4 regions of the Candidatus Photobacterium acropomis genome follow, and region 4 is predicted to be linked to each of the others. Evidence: predicted binding sites of a transcription regulator. Region 4 holds the regulator's gene; each other region holds the start of a gene.

Region 1 (4,258 bases), 290 kb from region 4:
ATCTTCAAATTAAAAGCTAAAAAAATAGCTGTAGCTATAACCACTACAGCTATCAGTAATCCTTACTGGTTAAGCTCACCACGGTGGAACTCGCCCGCCGCTTTAACAAAGCCTTCAAACAATGGGTGACCATCGCGAGGTGTTGATGTGAACTCAGGGTGGAACTGTGCAGCTACGAACCAAGGATGATTCGGAACTTCGATAATTTCAACAAGTTTCTTATCAGCAGACAAACCAGATACTTTAAGACCTGCTTTTTCAAGCTTAGGTAGTAGCATGTTGTTTACTTCGTAACGGTGACGGTGACGCTCATGGATCGTTGGTTGTGCATATAGTGCACGCGCTTTAGAACCGTCTTGTAGATGACATAGCTGAGAACCAAGACGCATTGTGCCGCCTAGATCAGATTTCTCTGTACGCTCTTCAACATTACCTTCGCTATCTACCCACTCTGTGATAAGACCAACAACTGGGTGTTTAGTTTCAGCATTAAATTCAGTTGAATGCGCATCCGCCATTTTGGCTACATTACGAGCGAACTCAATAAGTGCAACCTGCATACCTAAACAAATACCTAGGTAAGGAATTTTGTTTTCACGTGCGTATTGAGCAGTAAGGATCTTACCTTCAACACCACGGTTACCAAAGCCACCTGGAACTAGGATAGCGTCAAGACCTGCAAGTACTTCTGTACCTTTAGACTCAACATCCTGAGAATCGATGTATTTGATCTTAACAGACAGACGATTTTTCAGACCCGCGTGCTTAAGCGCTTCGTTCACTGATTTATATGCGTCTGGCAGTTCAATGTATTTACCAACCATACCGATAGTAACTTCAGCAGTTGGGTTTGCTTCTTCGTAGATTACTTGTTCCCACTCAGAAAGATCAGCTTCAGGTGCTGTGATACCAAAGCGCTTACACACTAGTTCATCAAGACCTTGAGACTTAATTAATTGTGGGATCTTGTAGATTGAATCTACGTCTTTCATTGAGATTACAGCTTTTTCCTGTACGTTACAGAACAGTGCAATCTTCGCACGCTCGTTCGCAGGGATCATACGGTCTGAACGACAGATCAGTACATCTGGCTGAATACCAATTGATAGTAATTCTTTAACTGAGTGCTGAGTTGGCTTAGTTTTTACTTCGCCAGCAGCTGCTAGGTAAGGAACAAGAGTCAAGTGCATGAACATGGTGTTTTCACGACCTTGCTCTACTGCTAATTGACGAATAGCTTCCATGAATGGCAGTGATTCGATATCACCTACAGTACCGCCTACTTCAACGATTGCTACATCATGACCTTCAGCACCCGCTAATACGCGAGATTTGATTTCATTGGTGATGTGAGGAATTACCTGAATCGTTGCGCCTAAGTAATCACCACGACGCTCTTTGCGTAACACGTCTGCGTACACGCGACCAGCAGTAAAGTTATTACGCTTTGTCATTTTGGTACGAATGAAACGCTCGTAGTGACCAAGGTCTAGGTCAGTCTCTGCACCGTCTTCCGTAACGAATACTTCGCCGTGTTGAATTGGGCTCATTGTGCCTGGGTCAACGTTAATGTAAGGGTCTAGCTTCATCATAGTCACGTTTAGACCACGTGCTTCTAGAATAGCTGCAAGTGATGCAGCAGCAATGCCTTTACCAAGAGAGGAAACAACTCCGCCCGTAACAAAAATGTAATTCGTTGTCATGTTTAACCTGGAAGATTGGTGTAGAGGATAAAAAGTATCTGGACGGGAAATTAGTATACCAGACACCATTTATCGCCACAACGTGAAAACTATCACACCACCCTTTGATTTTTTTTGTCTCAAATCAAGTTAGTGATATGGCTTTGAAAAACTTACTTTTTTAAGACTCAACTAACACTTACAGCGATAAAACTATACAAATACATTCTTTTTGGGAATGATTATTTATATTCTTGTTTCTCTTTTACCCGATTCCATTCTGCATCAAGTTCAGATAATGAACACTGACTGATCAGCTTTCCTTGTTCTAGCACATTTTTTTCAACTTGGCGAAAACGCTTCTCAAACTTTTTATTGGCTTTCTGTAGTGCAAGCTCTGGTTTCACATTGAGATGACGGCTTAAATTTACTACCGAAAATAGCAAATCCCCCAACTCTTCTTCAATTCTCTGTTGTTCAGGCACCGCTTGAATCACTTCATCCATGACTTCATCGAGCTCTTCTTTTACCTTATCAACTACTGGTGCTAATTCATCCCAATCAAAGCCAACATTTGCGCAGCGCTTTTGGATCTTATCTGCTCGCATCAAAGCAGGTAACGCATTAGGAATATTCGCCAGCAAACTTGAATCTGGCTCTTTCTCCGCACGCTCTTTGGCTTTCTCCGCTTCCCAATTTTGTTTGACTGCGGCTTCATCTGCAAAATCAACATCACTAAAAACATGAGGATGACGGCGAACCAGCTTTTCATTAATTCCAGCTACGACATCATCAAACTCAAACAGCCCTTGCTCTTTTGCCAGCTGGCTATAGAAGATAACTTGAAACAGTAAATCCCCTAGCTCTTCTTTTACATCATTCCAGTTTCTCTGCTCGATGGCATCTGCCACTTCGTAGGCTTCTTCAAGAGTGTAGGGAACGATTGAATCAAAGTTTTGTTTCAAATCCCATGGACAACCACGGTTTGGGTCTCGCAGCTGAGACATAATCGTTAATAATTGTTCTATCTGAGATGATTTTTTATTGTCCATACCATTCACACTCTAAAAATGGCGCTTGTCGCTTTCACTTCAAGCGCCTTAACATCGATAGTTAATACTAGAAAACTAATCTAGTAATTCATAGCAATGATCAGTCATCATTATGTTGGCAATAGTGATGTTCATCGTTGTGATGTTCTTTTTGATGATCACAATTTTCATGGTGATTATCATTACAATCATGGTGATGTTCGCATCGACTATGATATGAATGATGATGTCTGCATCCCTGATGATGGTGTGACTCATGATGTCGACAGTCAGAATGATGAGAGCATGCATAGTTATCATCGTTTGACGGTTGTGCTAATACTGCATGTGGCATTAGCAGTGAGATAAACAATAACAACATGCTTGCAAGTCGCTTGTCAGCCATTAGATTTAGTAATTTTGATTTCATCACATATCCTTTCATATACATTATTTTGCCTGCTCCGTCATAAAGGTATTTGACCCCGTTTTCATTCCCTGCACACAAAGAATAAATAGCAGTAGCTGTTTTATTTCATGACTCGGTATATTCATGAAGTTGTTATCAGGAATAATAAGTATCGCCACAAGTAATAAAATACTGACAACGCTATTTTTAGTTAATAATTTAAATGGTAATTTTTTCATAATAGTTCTCCTGCAGCGTTATAAATAAAGCCACATCATTAATTCTTTACAACTATCACTCACCGATATTAGTCGGGTGAATAATATTTCTTAATTAATACTTAATCCGAACATGAATAATATTCAGAGATAAGTGAACTATTTTATTATCGGAGGTCGATATATAGATTTTATTACCGCAACGACCACTGACTCCTGGAAATATTCAATCGGCAAGAGATCACTGATACGCGCAATAACTAACGGAGGAAATGAAAGTAAGTTGAAGACATTGCTGCTAGTGCGAGGTAATACTCGACAACACGGACAATGTGAACAGTCGCTACAACCATTATCACACTGCAAGCAACAGTGTTCTGATTGTTGAATGGCTGAGTGCTGGTTTTGCAAGACGTCTTTTATATTAAAAGACGATACTACTGACTGAGCAGTTGATATATTTTGACTCATATATGCAGCATTCACACTACTACCTAATAGTAATATTGCGATAAATAATGCATATAATATTTTATGTAAATTTGAAAAGTACATACTGAGTCTTTATTTTTAAGAGAAGTAAATACTATCGAGCTTATATATATGAGTCAACATCTAGACTTGTTTAAGATCATTTAATAATGACATTAATGATTAAAAATAAAACCATATATTACTATTAATTATTTTCCACTACTCATTATGTTGTATAAATAAAAAAGGGCGGCTTATTGCCACCCTTTAAATACTTTATTTTTAATTAGCCATATAAGCGTTTCGCTTCAGCAACGTCTTTGACTTGCTCAATACGATTCAGGACACGGCCTAATACTTCTAAGTCCGTAAGCTCAAGTTCGAAATCCATGATCGACATTTGTTTTTTATAATCGACACGACTCTTCATCCCAGCCACTTTCA
Region 2 (4,258 bases), 1.3 Mb from region 4:
ACTACTTTACTGTAATCGGTGGTTTCAGGGCTGGCTGCTAATGGATTCATTAAATGCAGATTATCATCAACAAACTGAGCTAATCTTTCTTGCAAACTCTGCTTAGCTAAATCATTAAGCACCCCACTATGAAGTAATGAGTTACCTGCCAGTAATGCCGCCCCCGTATGCCCTTGAAACCATGCGTTACTGTCAATTTCCACTACATTCGCTAACGCTAAAATCCCTTTATCAACAAACTGTGTCATTGTTTTTCTCCTTGCTTTAATTTCTGTAATTTCGCCACCAGCGAGATTGATTTAAAGCAAGGATAAAACCTCAAGTTAAGTTGAGGTCAAGGATCGTAGTTAATAACTTTAAGCTTTGTGGTATTTTATTATTTATCATAAAGTTATAGAGTTTTAGAGAATGAAAAACAGTATTACTGATGAAAAAATTTCAAATTTTAGGGATTTAGTAAATTCCAATTCAAACTTTGTCTTTAATGCTTATAGTAATAACAATGGAAAGAACCACTGGAATTTAATTTGCTCTTGTATGGATTGGTTGACCGTATCAATAAGACACTTGCAGCACGCTCCAGAACTAGATGAAAATATTGATGTTCGTGTCATGCAGATGTTCTCTCTAATATCATCAATCGATCTTGTTTCTGAGTCTATAGCACAACTGCATCGTGTATTTATAAATCCCAAAACAGTACCTTTCTCGGGAGAGAGAATCTGCTTTTCACAACGAATATTTGATGAAGATGATAACAGTTATTTTAAATCGATAAGAGCGTCATTCGGAGCTCACCCTGTAAACCTTAACCAATCGACTTCTAAAAGATTTGCAAGCTGGCCATTTGATAGCTACTCCAATGACGGAGAACTTACCGTCCATCTATATAGTAATAAATTAGATGAAGATGATTTAGTTATGAACCTTAATTCAAAAGAGCTCATGCTATTTCTTATTACCAGATACAACTACTTAGATGTGATTTCTAAAAAAATTAATACTTTATATGATAATTTCAAGAAAAAGTTATCACTGCAACGCATTGAGACTAAAGATAATTTCATTGAACAATTATATATTTTAAAAATCGAATCAACCAAAAGACTTAACAATGATTACTACAATGATGTTATTTCCAATCTGATCACAATTTTTGAAAATGATATACATCAGCAAGAACTTGAAATAATGTTTGAAGATTACAAAAAAGCACTTGTACCTCTCATCTATGAAATAAAAGATAATCTTCAATCCATGAATATAGTAGATTTAGAGTATGCATCTCTTCTATCACCACGTTCAGATTTCAGCCGCAAAGTCAGTTACGAGTTAGGCAAGTTTTACACTTGGATTAACAGTAGTAAATATGATCCACTAGCTGATTATTATTTAGATAGATTTAATAGCGAAACAAATTTCAAATATCACTTTAGTAATAACGACTCATCAAACTGCTTATTTATTAAAGCTAAACTAATGCTATTCAACCAACGTCTTGATTAATCATTTATCTCAAACAAAAAGCCGCTCCTAAGAGCGGCTTTCTAATATATTCTTTAAAAGAATTAAATTTTATTCAGCTAGCATTTTACGTGCAGCTTCTACCACGATCTTAATAGATTTCGCTTCTGTTTCTTTAAGCGTTGCGTGGTCTGGAATCTCTTTTTGAGTACGGTTGATAATAACACCAGCGACACAACCAGCACGTAAGCCAGAGCTTGCACACATAGTTAATAGCGTTGCTGATTCCATTTCAAAGTTAAGCACGCCCATTTCCTGCCACTCTTTCATCGAGCCTTGGAAACGACGAACAACACGGCCAGAGAATGTATCGTAACGCTCTTGACCTGGGTAGAAGGTATCACTTGATGCAGTTACACCTGTGTGTACTACCGCATGTGCTTCATCACACGCTTGTTTCATTGCTGTTGCCACACCGAAGTCTGCCACTGCAGGAAATTCCATTGGAGCAAAGTGCAGGCTTGCACCGTCTAAACGTACTGAACCTGTTGTTACAATCATGTCACCTGGGTTGATGTTTGGCTGGATTGCACCTGTTGTACCCACTCGTAGGAACGTCGTTACACCAAGCTGTGCTAGCTCTTCTACTGCGATAGACGTTGATGGACCACCGATACCCGTTGAACACACCACAACAGATTTACCGTCTAGTTGAGCACGGAAAAGTGTGTACTCACGAGAGCTTGCAAGAAACTCTGGGTTATCCATTAAGTTTGCAATCTTCTCAACACGTGCAGGATCGCCAGGAATGATGGCAAGCTCAGCACCATTAAGATCAGCTTTATTAACACCTAGGTGGAATACTTTATTGTCAGACATAATGTTACCCTTTAGTTTAAACGGCTCTGTTGTAGGTTCAGAGAGGTTCCATGAAACTCATTATTAATAGAATGTTTTGATAGAAAGAGTCAAAAACATAGCAACATGCTCTATCAAAAGACCTAGTTACAATACCCAATGATTTAATGAGTTTTAGTGAGCCCAATCACACCTACAAAAAGTAACGAAAAATTTTGTTACATGTAAATATGATTCAAGTCACAAGTAAACGTTATCTTATTGCAACAATCACAAAAAATTTTCTCATTCTGCTCGGTTATTTTTCTTAAATTCTCCACTTTTCTAACAAATCAGCCCCATAAAAAAACGGCATAACTCAGCGCTTTGCTCTGTCATGCCGTTTAAAAGATTAGCTCAATTGCTAATAACTGTAGTTATTTTTTAGGTTTAAAGCGAAGTAAGCGCAATGCGTTTAAGGTTACCAATGCAGTTGCACCACTATCTGCTAATACCGCGACCCAAAGCCCTGTAAAGCCAAGTAATGTAGTGACTAAAAAGACCACTTTTAAACCGAGTGCTAATGTGATGTTCTGACGAATATTGCTCAATGTAGCGCGAGACAATTCAATCATCACTGGCAACTCTGACACCCGGTTATGGGTGATCGCCGCATCTGCTGTTTCTAGTGCCACATCCGTACCACCGCCCATTGCAACACCAATGGTGGCAGTTTTCATCGCTGGCGCATCGTTAATACCATCACCAACCATAGCTACTGTGTGATTGGTATTGAGTTTACGCACTTCAGAGACTTTATCCTCTGGCAGTAAACCTGCGCGGAAATCAATGTTGATCTCTTTAGCAATCGCTGCAGCGGCACGTGGGTTATCACCCGTTAGCATGACTGAATTAACACCGATGCGTTTTAGTTTGGTAATCGCTTCAAGTGCGTCACTGCGTAAGTTATCACGCCATGCTACAAGACCAACCGCTTGTTGATTACGTACGGCAACCACCAGCGTTTTACCTTCTCCTTCTAGCGCAATGCCTTGCTGCTCTTGCTCTGCTGTTAAGCTAATGGTTTCTGGAAGACGATCGGCTGCACATAACATGAAGTGATCGTCTTCGGTTGTGCCTTGAATACCACGACCAGCTAACGCTTCACGGTTTTCAGCTTCAACCACTGGTAGTGATTTTTCTCGCGCAAGGTTCACAACAGCTGTTGCTAATGGGTGTAACGAGCCAGATTCAACCGCTGCTGCTTGACGCAATAGTTTGTCGTCATCGTTATCCCAGCTAATTAAATCAGTCACAACAGGCTTACCTTCCGTTAGCGTGCCGGTTTTATCAAACGCCACGGTTTCAATATGACCCAGTTGCTCAAGGGCTGCACCACCTTTTATTAATGCGCCACGACGTGCTGCTGCTGCTAAACCTGAGGTGATCGCTGCAGGTGTTGAAATGACTAGCGCACATGGACAAGCAATTAACAGTAATGCCAAGCCTTTGTAGATCCACTCATCCCATGATTGACCAAAGACTAATGGCGGAATGATGATGACTAATGCAGCCAATAGGATCATTGCAGGTGTGTACCAACGACTGAATTTATCAATGAAACGTTCTAGTGGCGCTTTACGTGATTCAGCTTCTTCAATCATATGAAGAATACGGTCGATAGCATTTTCACCTTGGGCAGAAATAATGGTTAAGCGCACCACTTTATCTGACGCCATGCTACCTGCCATGACTTTCTGACCGGGTGTACGCTCTACTGGCACAGATTCACCCGTTAATGCGCTTTCATCAAAGCTCGCAACCACATCTAACACTTGACCGTCGGCTGGTAAACGCTCACCCGGTACGACTTCAATCACATCACCCGGTTGTAGCTCGCTAGCTGGCACTTTTTTCTTTTCACCATTTGGAAGCACAACATTGGCTTGTTCTGGTA
Region 3 (4,258 bases), 370 kb from region 4:
ATCGATGTAAGAATCGATGAAGTCATCAGAGAATACGCCACCAGAAGTTAGGAACTCACGATCTTCGTCTAGTGCTTGTAGTGCGCCTTGTAGCGATTCTGCCACTGTTGGGATTTCAGCTGCTTCTTCTGCTGGTAGGTCGTACAAGTCTTTATCCATAGCTTCGCCTGGGTGGATCTTGTTTTGGATACCGTCAAGACCAGCCATTAGCATTGCTGCGAAAGCTAGGTATGGGTTCGCTGCTGGATCACCGAAACGTACTTCGATACGACGTGCTTTCGGGCTTGGTACTACTGGAATACGGATAGACGCAGAACGGTTACGTGCTGAGTAAGCCAGCATAACAGGAGCTTCGAAACCAGGAACTAGACGCTTGTAAGAGTTAGTTGATGGGTTTGCGAATGCGTTGATTGCGCGTGCGTGCTTGATGATACCGCCGATGTAGTAAAGTGCAGTTTCAGAAAGGCCGCCGTACTTATCACCAGCAAATAGGTTAACACCGTCTTTTGCTAGCGATTGGTGAACGTGCATACCAGAACCGTTATCACCTACTAGTGGCTTAGGCATGAAAGTCGCTGTTTTACCGAATGCGTGTGCAACGTTGTGAACAACATACTTATAGATCTGAATTTCATCCGCTTTTGTTGTTAGCGTGTTGAAACGTGTAGCGATTTCGTTCTGACCTGCTGTTGCTACTTCGTGGTGGTGTGCTTCAACAACTAGACCCATTTCTTCCATGATTAGACACATAGCAGAACGGATATCTTGTGATGAATCAACTGGTGCTACTGGGAAGTAACCACCTTTAACGCCAGGACGGTGACCTTTGTTACCACCTTCGAAATCAGAACCTGTGTTCCATGCCGCTTCTACGTCATCAATCTTGAAGAAAGAGCCTGACATGTCAGTATTGAACTTCACATCGTCAAATAGGAAGAATTCTGGCTCTGGACCGATAAGTACAGTATCTGCGATACCTGTAGAGCGCATGAACTCTTCAGCACGCTTAGCAATTGAGCGAGGGTCACGGTCGTAACCTTGCATTGTAGCTGGCTCTAGAATATCACAACGGATATTTAGTGTAGCGTCTTCAGTAAATGGGTCTAGCACAGCACTTGATGCGTCAGGCATCATTACCATGTCTGATTCGTTGATACCCTTCCAACCTGCAACTGAAGAGCCATCGAACATTTTACCTTCTTCGAAGAAATCAGCATCAATTTGATGAGCTGGGATCGAGATATGCTGTTCTTTACCTTTCGTATCGGTAAAACGTAGGTCTACAAATTTAACTTCGTTTTCCTGGATCAGCGCTAGTACGTTTTCTACTGACATCTTGAGTAACCTCCGGTGTTATATAAGGGCATGGCCGCAAATCTATGTATTGCTCATCAATGAGAATGAGCAGAGCTGAATACTCTTTAGCTAAAACCATGCCAACTTTTAAAAGCCTTAAAAATGCGGTTTCTTGCGCATTTCTAAGACTTAATAAATCCATTCTTGCACTATTATGAAACATCAATGCACTGTTTTGGTGCGTTTTGGCTGTTATTAACAATAATAGAACATGCTTACTATCGCGATGTTAAAAATTATTGTCAATTCATAATGTTCCTAAAAAAGTGTTTTTTTATTGTTAAATGAGACTTATGTTCTGTCTGGGGAAGATTTTGCGTGAATTATGAAGAAAAGTCAGTTTTTAGGGGTATTTAGGGGCTGAATACAAGGTTTGGAAAAAATAAAATTTAGCAAAAAAGCGAGTAAAAATGCGGCTCTAGCGCATGGTCGAAAAAAAGCTGGTGATATAAATCACATATTTCGTGGGTTTTGGCGTAAAATCTGTTAGATTATGAGCCGTTTTTTTAATCAAGTAGCTTCTAGTCGAGATGCTGCATGTTCTGAGTGAATGTGAAACTAATGTCTAATCAACCGATCGATAAATTAAGAAATATCGCAATTATTGCTCACGTTGACCACGGTAAAACTACCCTGGTTGATAAACTTCTACAGCAGTCTGGCACGTTAGAGGGTCGCGGCGAAGCCGAAGAACGTGTGATGGATTCTAACGATATCGAGAAAGAGCGTGGCATTACCATCCTTGCTAAGAACACAGCAATTAACTGGAATGACTACCGCATCAACATCGTAGATACCCCAGGACACGCAGACTTCGGTGGTGAAGTTGAGCGTATCATGTCTATGGTTGACTCTGTATTGCTTATCGTTGACGCTGTTGACGGCCCAATGCCTCAAACACGTTTCGTAACGCAAAAAGCGTTCGCATACGGTCTTAAGCCAATCGTTGTAATCAACAAGATTGACCGTCCAGGTGCACGTCCTGAGTGGGTTATGGATCAAGTATTCGACCTATTCGACAACCTAGGTGCAACTGACGAACAGTTAGACTTCCAAGTGGTTTACGCATCAGCACTTAACGGCTGGGCAACACTAGAAGAAGGCGAAACTGGCGAGAACATGGAACCATTGTTCCAGTCTATCGTTGACAACGTAGCAGCGCCTGACGTTGACGTTGATGGCCCACTACAGATGCAAATCTCTCAGTTAGATTACAGCTCTTACGTTGGTGTTATCGGTGTTGCACGTATTACTCGTGGTTCTGTGAAAGCAAACCAACAAGTAACTATCGTAGGTGCTGACGGTTCTAAGCGTAACGGTAAAGTAGGTACTGTATTAGGTTACCTAGGTCTTGAGCGTCATGAAGTTGAAGAAGCGAAAGCGGGCGACATCATTGCAATCACAGGTCTTGGCGAGCTTAAGATTTCTGACACAATCTGTGATCAGAACTGTGTTGAAGCACTAACTCCACTTTCTGTTGATGAGCCAACAGTAACCATGACTTTCCAAGTAAACAACTCTCCGTTTGCTGGTAAAGAAGGTAAGTTCGTTACTTCACGTAACATCCTTGAGCGTCTTCAAAAAGAATTAGTACACAACGTTGCACTACGTGTTGAAGAAACTGAAGACCCAGATAAATTCCGCGTATCAGGTCGTGGTGAACTTCACCTATCTATCCTGATCGAAAACATGCGTCGTGAAGGCTACGAGCTAGCAGTATCACGTCCAGAAGTTATCATCAAAGAAGAAGACGGCCAGCTAATGGAACCGTTTGAAACTGTGACTATCGACGTGGTTGAAGAACACCAAGGCGGTATCATGGAGAACATCGGTCTTCGTAAAGGTGAGCTAACTGATATGGCACCAGATGGTAAAGGTCGTGTTCGCATGGACTTCATGATGCCTTCTCGTGGTCTGATCGGTTTCCAAACTGAGTTCATGACATTAACTTCAGGTTCAGGTCTTCTTTACCATACGTTTGATCACTACGGTCCACACAAAGGTGGTTCTATTGGTCAACGTAACAATGGCGTATTGATTTCTAACGCAACAGGTAAAGCACTGACTTACGCACTGTTTAACCTACAAGAGCGTGGTCGTCTATTCGCTGAGCACGCAGATGAAGTTTACGAAGGTCAGATCATCGGTATTCATAACCGTTCTAACGACCTAACAGTTAACTGTCTGAAAGGTAAGCAGCTAACAAACGTTCGTGCTTCTGGTACTGACGAAGCGCAAACTCTTTCTCCTGCTATCAAGTACACACTTGAGCAAGCACTAGAATTCATCGACAACGATGAGCTAGTAGAAGTGACGCCTGAAAGCATCCGTATTCGTAAGAAGCTTCTTACTGAAAACGATCGTAAGCGTGCAAGCCGTACTAAGTAATTACTGATCGCTGATCATTAATTCATAAACAATCCCTCGGTTGGTAACAATCGGGGGATTGTTGTATCTGGGATTTGAAAAAGACAGGTAGTAAAGTGAAAGCAGAAAGTAGGAGTAAGAAAGAGTGTGTCGCTTGAGAAAAGAAAGGAGTAGGCAGTGAGCCAACCTAAGTTGACTCACTATTGTTTGTGTTACTTTTTAAGGTGACCAATGAAGCGGTTAGATTCTGCAATCGCGCTATTCATATCACGGATTGCTTGTTGAATTTCACGTTGTAGTGAGTTGAATTCACCCTGTAGCGAGCCAATCGCTGCTGCATTTAAGTTATGCTTTAGGTATAACGTGTTGTCACGAAGCGTATCTAATACAGGCTCCATCTTTTGCTCTGCACGTTTCATTGCTGCTAGCATCTTTTGATATTGTGCTTTAGTTGCGCGTAGCTTGTTTGCACTATCACGTTTCAGCGTTGCACTCTTATAAAGCGCAAGTTCATCGTTCCATTCATCAAACAGTG
Region 4 (4,258 bases):
TTCATCATTAACTGTAAGGATTGTCTAGCATGGAACAATTATTTACTGAGTTATGGAAAGATTATACCCAGCGTTTATGTCCTTCTGCGTCGAGTGTTAGGCAGTTACTCACAGAAGATGAGCCACTAATCAATGATCATATTGCGTTACGCACCTTTGGTTTACCTAAGTGTGGCCTGGCAAGGTTAGCTGCACCTTTTATTGCGGTAGGCTATAAGCCAAAAGGACGCTACCATTTTAAAGAGAAAAAGCTCTACGCTGAGCATTTTGAGCATCCTGATCCGAATGCGCCTAAGGTTTTCATTAGTGAGTTGCAATTGGGCTTGTGCTCAACAGAATTGCAAACCGAAGTTCGCAAACTGGTTGATCAAGTTGATGATGGCTACTTTGCTGATCCAGCTTTTTTGTATCAAGGTAAACCATGGCAACTGAGTAGTGAGGTGTATCATTTTCTTAATGCAGAAAGTGAATATGCAGGTTGGGTGGCAGCTCACGGTTATGGAGCGAATCACTTCACCATTGATATTAACCAGCTAGAACAATTTGTCGAAATTGCCGAAGTGAATCATTTTCTCGAATGCAGTGGTTTCGCCATTAACCAAGCTGGAGGGGCGGTAAAAGGCAATCCTAAAGTGATGTTAGAGCAATCAGCGACCATGGCAGATAAAGTGTCTGTTACCTTTAGTGATGGTGATATGCAGGTACCTGGTGGCTTCTATGAGTTTGCTAAACGCTACTTACAACCGGATGGGGAGATCTATACCGGTTTTGTTGAGGCTTCAGCAGATAAGATCTTTGAAAGTACCTATAACTCCTAACCACAACGACGTATTAATAAAAAAGCAGCCATTTGGCTGCTTTTTTTGAATCTGTTAATTATCGAGGGGGGATCCCCAAATACCACTGTCTTCAACAGGGCAGCGACGTAAACCTGTTTGCTGCTCTAAGTAACAGCGACGGTCACTAAAGCCTGTCATCTCAATCGTTGTAGGTTGAGGAGCGATAGCGCCAGGTACTGTGGTATAGCTATTCGGGGCAAAACGTTCGATATCCATATTCCATTACCGCGAGAAAAAGAAAGTCCATTAATACGCAGAATGTAGCACTTAATTTAGACAATACAAATTAATTGTTCTCATAAAAGACACAAAGTTTGAATGGGATTGATGAAATATTTATGGCTGCCCTTGCTATTCCTTTTGGGTATTTTATTTTGCGTCTAATTGCCAATTTGTGATCTTATCGGCACGTTAAAAATGTCACATTGCTTTATTATCTAATGTTTTATTTTAGTTAGAAAGTTATCAATAAGTATTTCTTTCTTCAGTGCTTTTTTGTTAGGTGGAAGTAATATGACTCTTAGAAAGAACACAATAATAGGGCTGTTATTATCATTATTGACTGGATGTAGCTCTTTATCTTCAGTGGATAACAATATACCCAAGGTGACGATTTCAGAAGCTGGTGTGATCAGCCAAATTGGGGCTGTTTATACAGTAAAGGCGAGCAATAAATTAGTGATCCCGAAACTTGGGCAATATATCGGGTTTCGTTATGCAGTAGAGATCCCTGATGGTGCCAGTGATGAGCTGAAAGGAAAAACGGCATTTCCTATTACAGCGCGTATGACGCATCCTAAATTGGTCAACCCTGCAACGGAGCAAGCAACGACGGTATCAACATGGTCCGATACCATGTATAAACACGATAAAAACTTGGCGCTTTGGCAGTTTTCAGAACCTTATGAGTTAGTCAGTGGTTCTTGGGTATTTGAATTGCTTTATAAAGATCGCGTTGTTGCTAAGCGTGAGTTTACACTAGCTAATAATGAGCAGTTAAATCAATCTTTTAAAAACACTTTTGAAACTGCATTTATGCTCAATAGTACTCGTTCATGGTTAACTCAAAATGGTGATGCACTGGTTTGTGATAAAGCGAAGTCGAAGCGTTGCTTGCAGTTTAGCTCTACCGAGGAATGTAACCAAACCTTGAGTCGTTACAACAGCATGTGTCAGCAGATAGCACTTAAACAAATGGGGCGTGGTGATGAAATTACCTCTGCGAAAGAAGAGATGAAAAAGTATGTTAGCTACTTTTTTTACTGCATGCATAGTGCCAGAATTAACGAAGCAAAGCTTGATAAAAAACAGGTTCATGCTTGTTTGAAAAGTTAAAAAGACATTAAAAAAGCCGCAACAGTGTGCGGCTTTTTTCATACGATGACAGCGTTAAATTAACGTGTACCGTAAACAACGATAGTCTTACCGTGAGCAGAGATAAGGTTCTGCTCTTCAAGCATCTTCAGAATACGACCTACTGTCTCACGAGAACAGCCAACGATTTGACCGATTTCTTGACGAGTGATCTTGATCTGCATGCCGTCTGGGTGCGTCATTGCATCTGGCTGTTTAGCTAGGTTTAGCAATGTTTGTGCGATACGACCAGTAACGTCTAGGAATGCTAAATCACCTACTTTTTGGCTCGTCACTTGTAGACGACTAGCCATTTGAGCAGATAGACGCATTAGAATGTCAGGGTTAACTTGGATTAACTGACGGAATTTTTTAAACGAAATTTCTGCTACTTCACAAGGAGTCTTAGCGCGAACCCAAGCAGTACGCTCTTGATCTTCTTCGAATAAGCCAAGCTCACCAATAAAGTCACCTTGGTTTAGGTAAGAAAGGATCATTTCCTTACCTTCTTCATCCTTGATTAGTACAGCAACAGAACCCTTCACAATGTAGTACAAAGTTTCCGCTTTCTCACCTGCGTGGATCAGCGTACTTTTTGATGGGTACTTGTGAATATGACAATGGGAAAGAAACCACTCTAAAGTTGGATCTGTTTGCGGTTTACCTGGAACCATATTACTAACTTCCTCTGCATTTGTTGCCCAACAGCATTCATTTTCTCTTCGAGCACCATGCTGGAAAAAAAACTGTCTGCTGACAGGGTATCCATTCAGCCGCTGGGCTGCAAGCTAACTTGAATAAGTTAGAGTGTATCCTTTTTCTACGCCTTTTTCTTGATATTGATCTAGTAGAATCGCTCATTTGATATGGATAACTGTGCACAGGATCACAACGTGGTGAGATAGTTGCTATTAGTGGTATTTGACCACGAATAACAGGTCAGCTTTTGCAAGTAAAAATGAGTCTGTAGCACGAAGAGGACGGGATACCAAAATCGATTTACATTATTAGATTTATCAATAAGACTAGTCGTTATCTTTGGGCATCTAAATAAGGATTAAGCGATGCAATCCCGAGTCAAATGGGTAGAAGATATGACTTTCTTAGGTCAATCAAACTCAGGTCATAGTGTGGTAATGGATGGCAACGGTGGCGATAAAGCCCCAAGTCCAATGGAGCTCGTATTGATGGCTGCTGGTGGCTGTAGTTCAGTCGATGTTGTCAGTGGATTGAAAGCACAAGCGCAAAATATTGTCGGTTGTGAAGTGCAAATTTCAGCCCAGCGCCGAGATCAAGCTCCACGCTTATTTACACAAGCAAATCTGCATTTTGTGGTGTCTGGTTTTGATTTAGATGAATCTGCGGTGGCGAATGTTGTTGCCGATTCATTAGAGAAATATTGTTCGGTATGTTTGATGCTGGGTAAAGGGGTAGAGCTTACGCATTCTTATGAAGTGATCAGCGCTTAAGCCGTTAATATTTGTTTGATTAGAGAAAGGTTGGCATTACGCCAACCTTTTTTATTGGTTTTAATGTTAGCTAATTTTACCTGTATTGATGAGCTGCTCGATCAGCGGTCTCATGATCAGTTCCATCGCAAAACTCATCTTCCCACCAGGGACAACAAGGGTGTTATGACGCGACATAAATGAGCCTTGGATCATTGCAAGTAGGTAAGGGAAGTCGACATTTTTTAAGCCACGAAAACGGATCACCACAAAGCTTTCATCAAGGCTTGGAATACCTTTCGCACTGACAGGGTTTGAGGTATCAACCGTAGGAACACGTTGGAAGTTAATATGAGTGCGTGAGAACTGAGGTGTTAAGTAATTTAAGTAGTCGTCCATCGAGCGAACGATAGACTCCATTACCGCTTCACGTGAATGGCCACGATCGCGGGTATCACGGACGATCTTCTGGATCCACTCAAGGTTAACGATCGGTACCATGCCGATCAGTAAATCAACATGTTGCGCGACGTTAATATCCCCATCAACGACGCCACCATGTAAACCTTCATAGAAAAGTAAATCGGTATTTTCTGCCAGCTTTTGCCATGGCGTAAA

What was found. Region 4 encodes CRP, which controls carbon source genes, mostly activating them, when cyclic AMP is high. Its sites were predicted from a motif close to TGTGANNNNNNTCACA; they were not measured.
Region 1: the regulator CRP is predicted to act here: its motif matches at 1,785-1,800, upstream of pyrG (CTP synthase).
Region 2: the regulator CRP is predicted to act here: its motif matches at 2,499-2,514, upstream of udp (uridine phosphorylase).
Region 3: the regulator CRP is predicted to act here: its motif matches at 1,799-1,814, upstream of typA (translational GTPase TypA).

Annotation. Positions count from the first base shown of each region.
Region 1 is NZ_CP131609.1:984,002-988,259, reverse strand. It holds gene pyrG (CTP synthase) at 63-1,703, opposite strand; gene mazG (nucleoside triphosphate pyrophosphohydrolase) at 1,925-2,734, opposite strand; gene Q7657_RS11390 (hypothetical protein) at 2,831-3,082, shown strand; gene Q7657_RS11385 (hypothetical protein) at 3,164-3,361, opposite strand; gene relA (GTP diphosphokinase) at 4,101-4,258, opposite strand, start outside.
Region 2 is NZ_CP131609.1:2,528,205-2,532,462, forward strand. It holds gene Q7657_RS18485 (hypothetical protein) at 1-248, opposite strand, end outside; gene Q7657_RS18490 (hypothetical protein) at 409-1,506, shown strand; gene udp (uridine phosphorylase) at 1,576-2,343, opposite strand; gene Q7657_RS18500 (zinc/cadmium/mercury/lead-transporting ATPase) at 2,739-4,258, opposite strand, start outside.
Region 3 is NZ_CP131609.1:325,799-330,056, reverse strand. It holds gene glnA (glutamate--ammonia ligase) at 1-1,335, opposite strand, end outside; gene Q7657_RS08140 (hypothetical protein) at 1,289-1,498, opposite strand; gene typA (translational GTPase TypA) at 1,918-3,744, shown strand; gene Q7657_RS08130 (DUF2959 domain-containing protein) at 3,936-4,258, opposite strand, start outside.
Region 4 is NZ_CP131609.1:695,763-700,020, forward strand. It holds gene Q7657_RS09885 (DUF1338 domain-containing protein) at 30-818, shown strand; gene Q7657_RS09890 (hypothetical protein) at 873-1,055, opposite strand; gene Q7657_RS09895 (DUF3859 domain-containing protein) at 1,353-2,174, shown strand; gene crp (cAMP-activated global transcriptional regulator CRP) at 2,234-2,866, opposite strand; gene Q7657_RS09905 (OsmC family protein) at 3,257-3,661, shown strand; gene Q7657_RS09910 (phosphoribulokinase) at 3,728-4,258, opposite strand, start outside.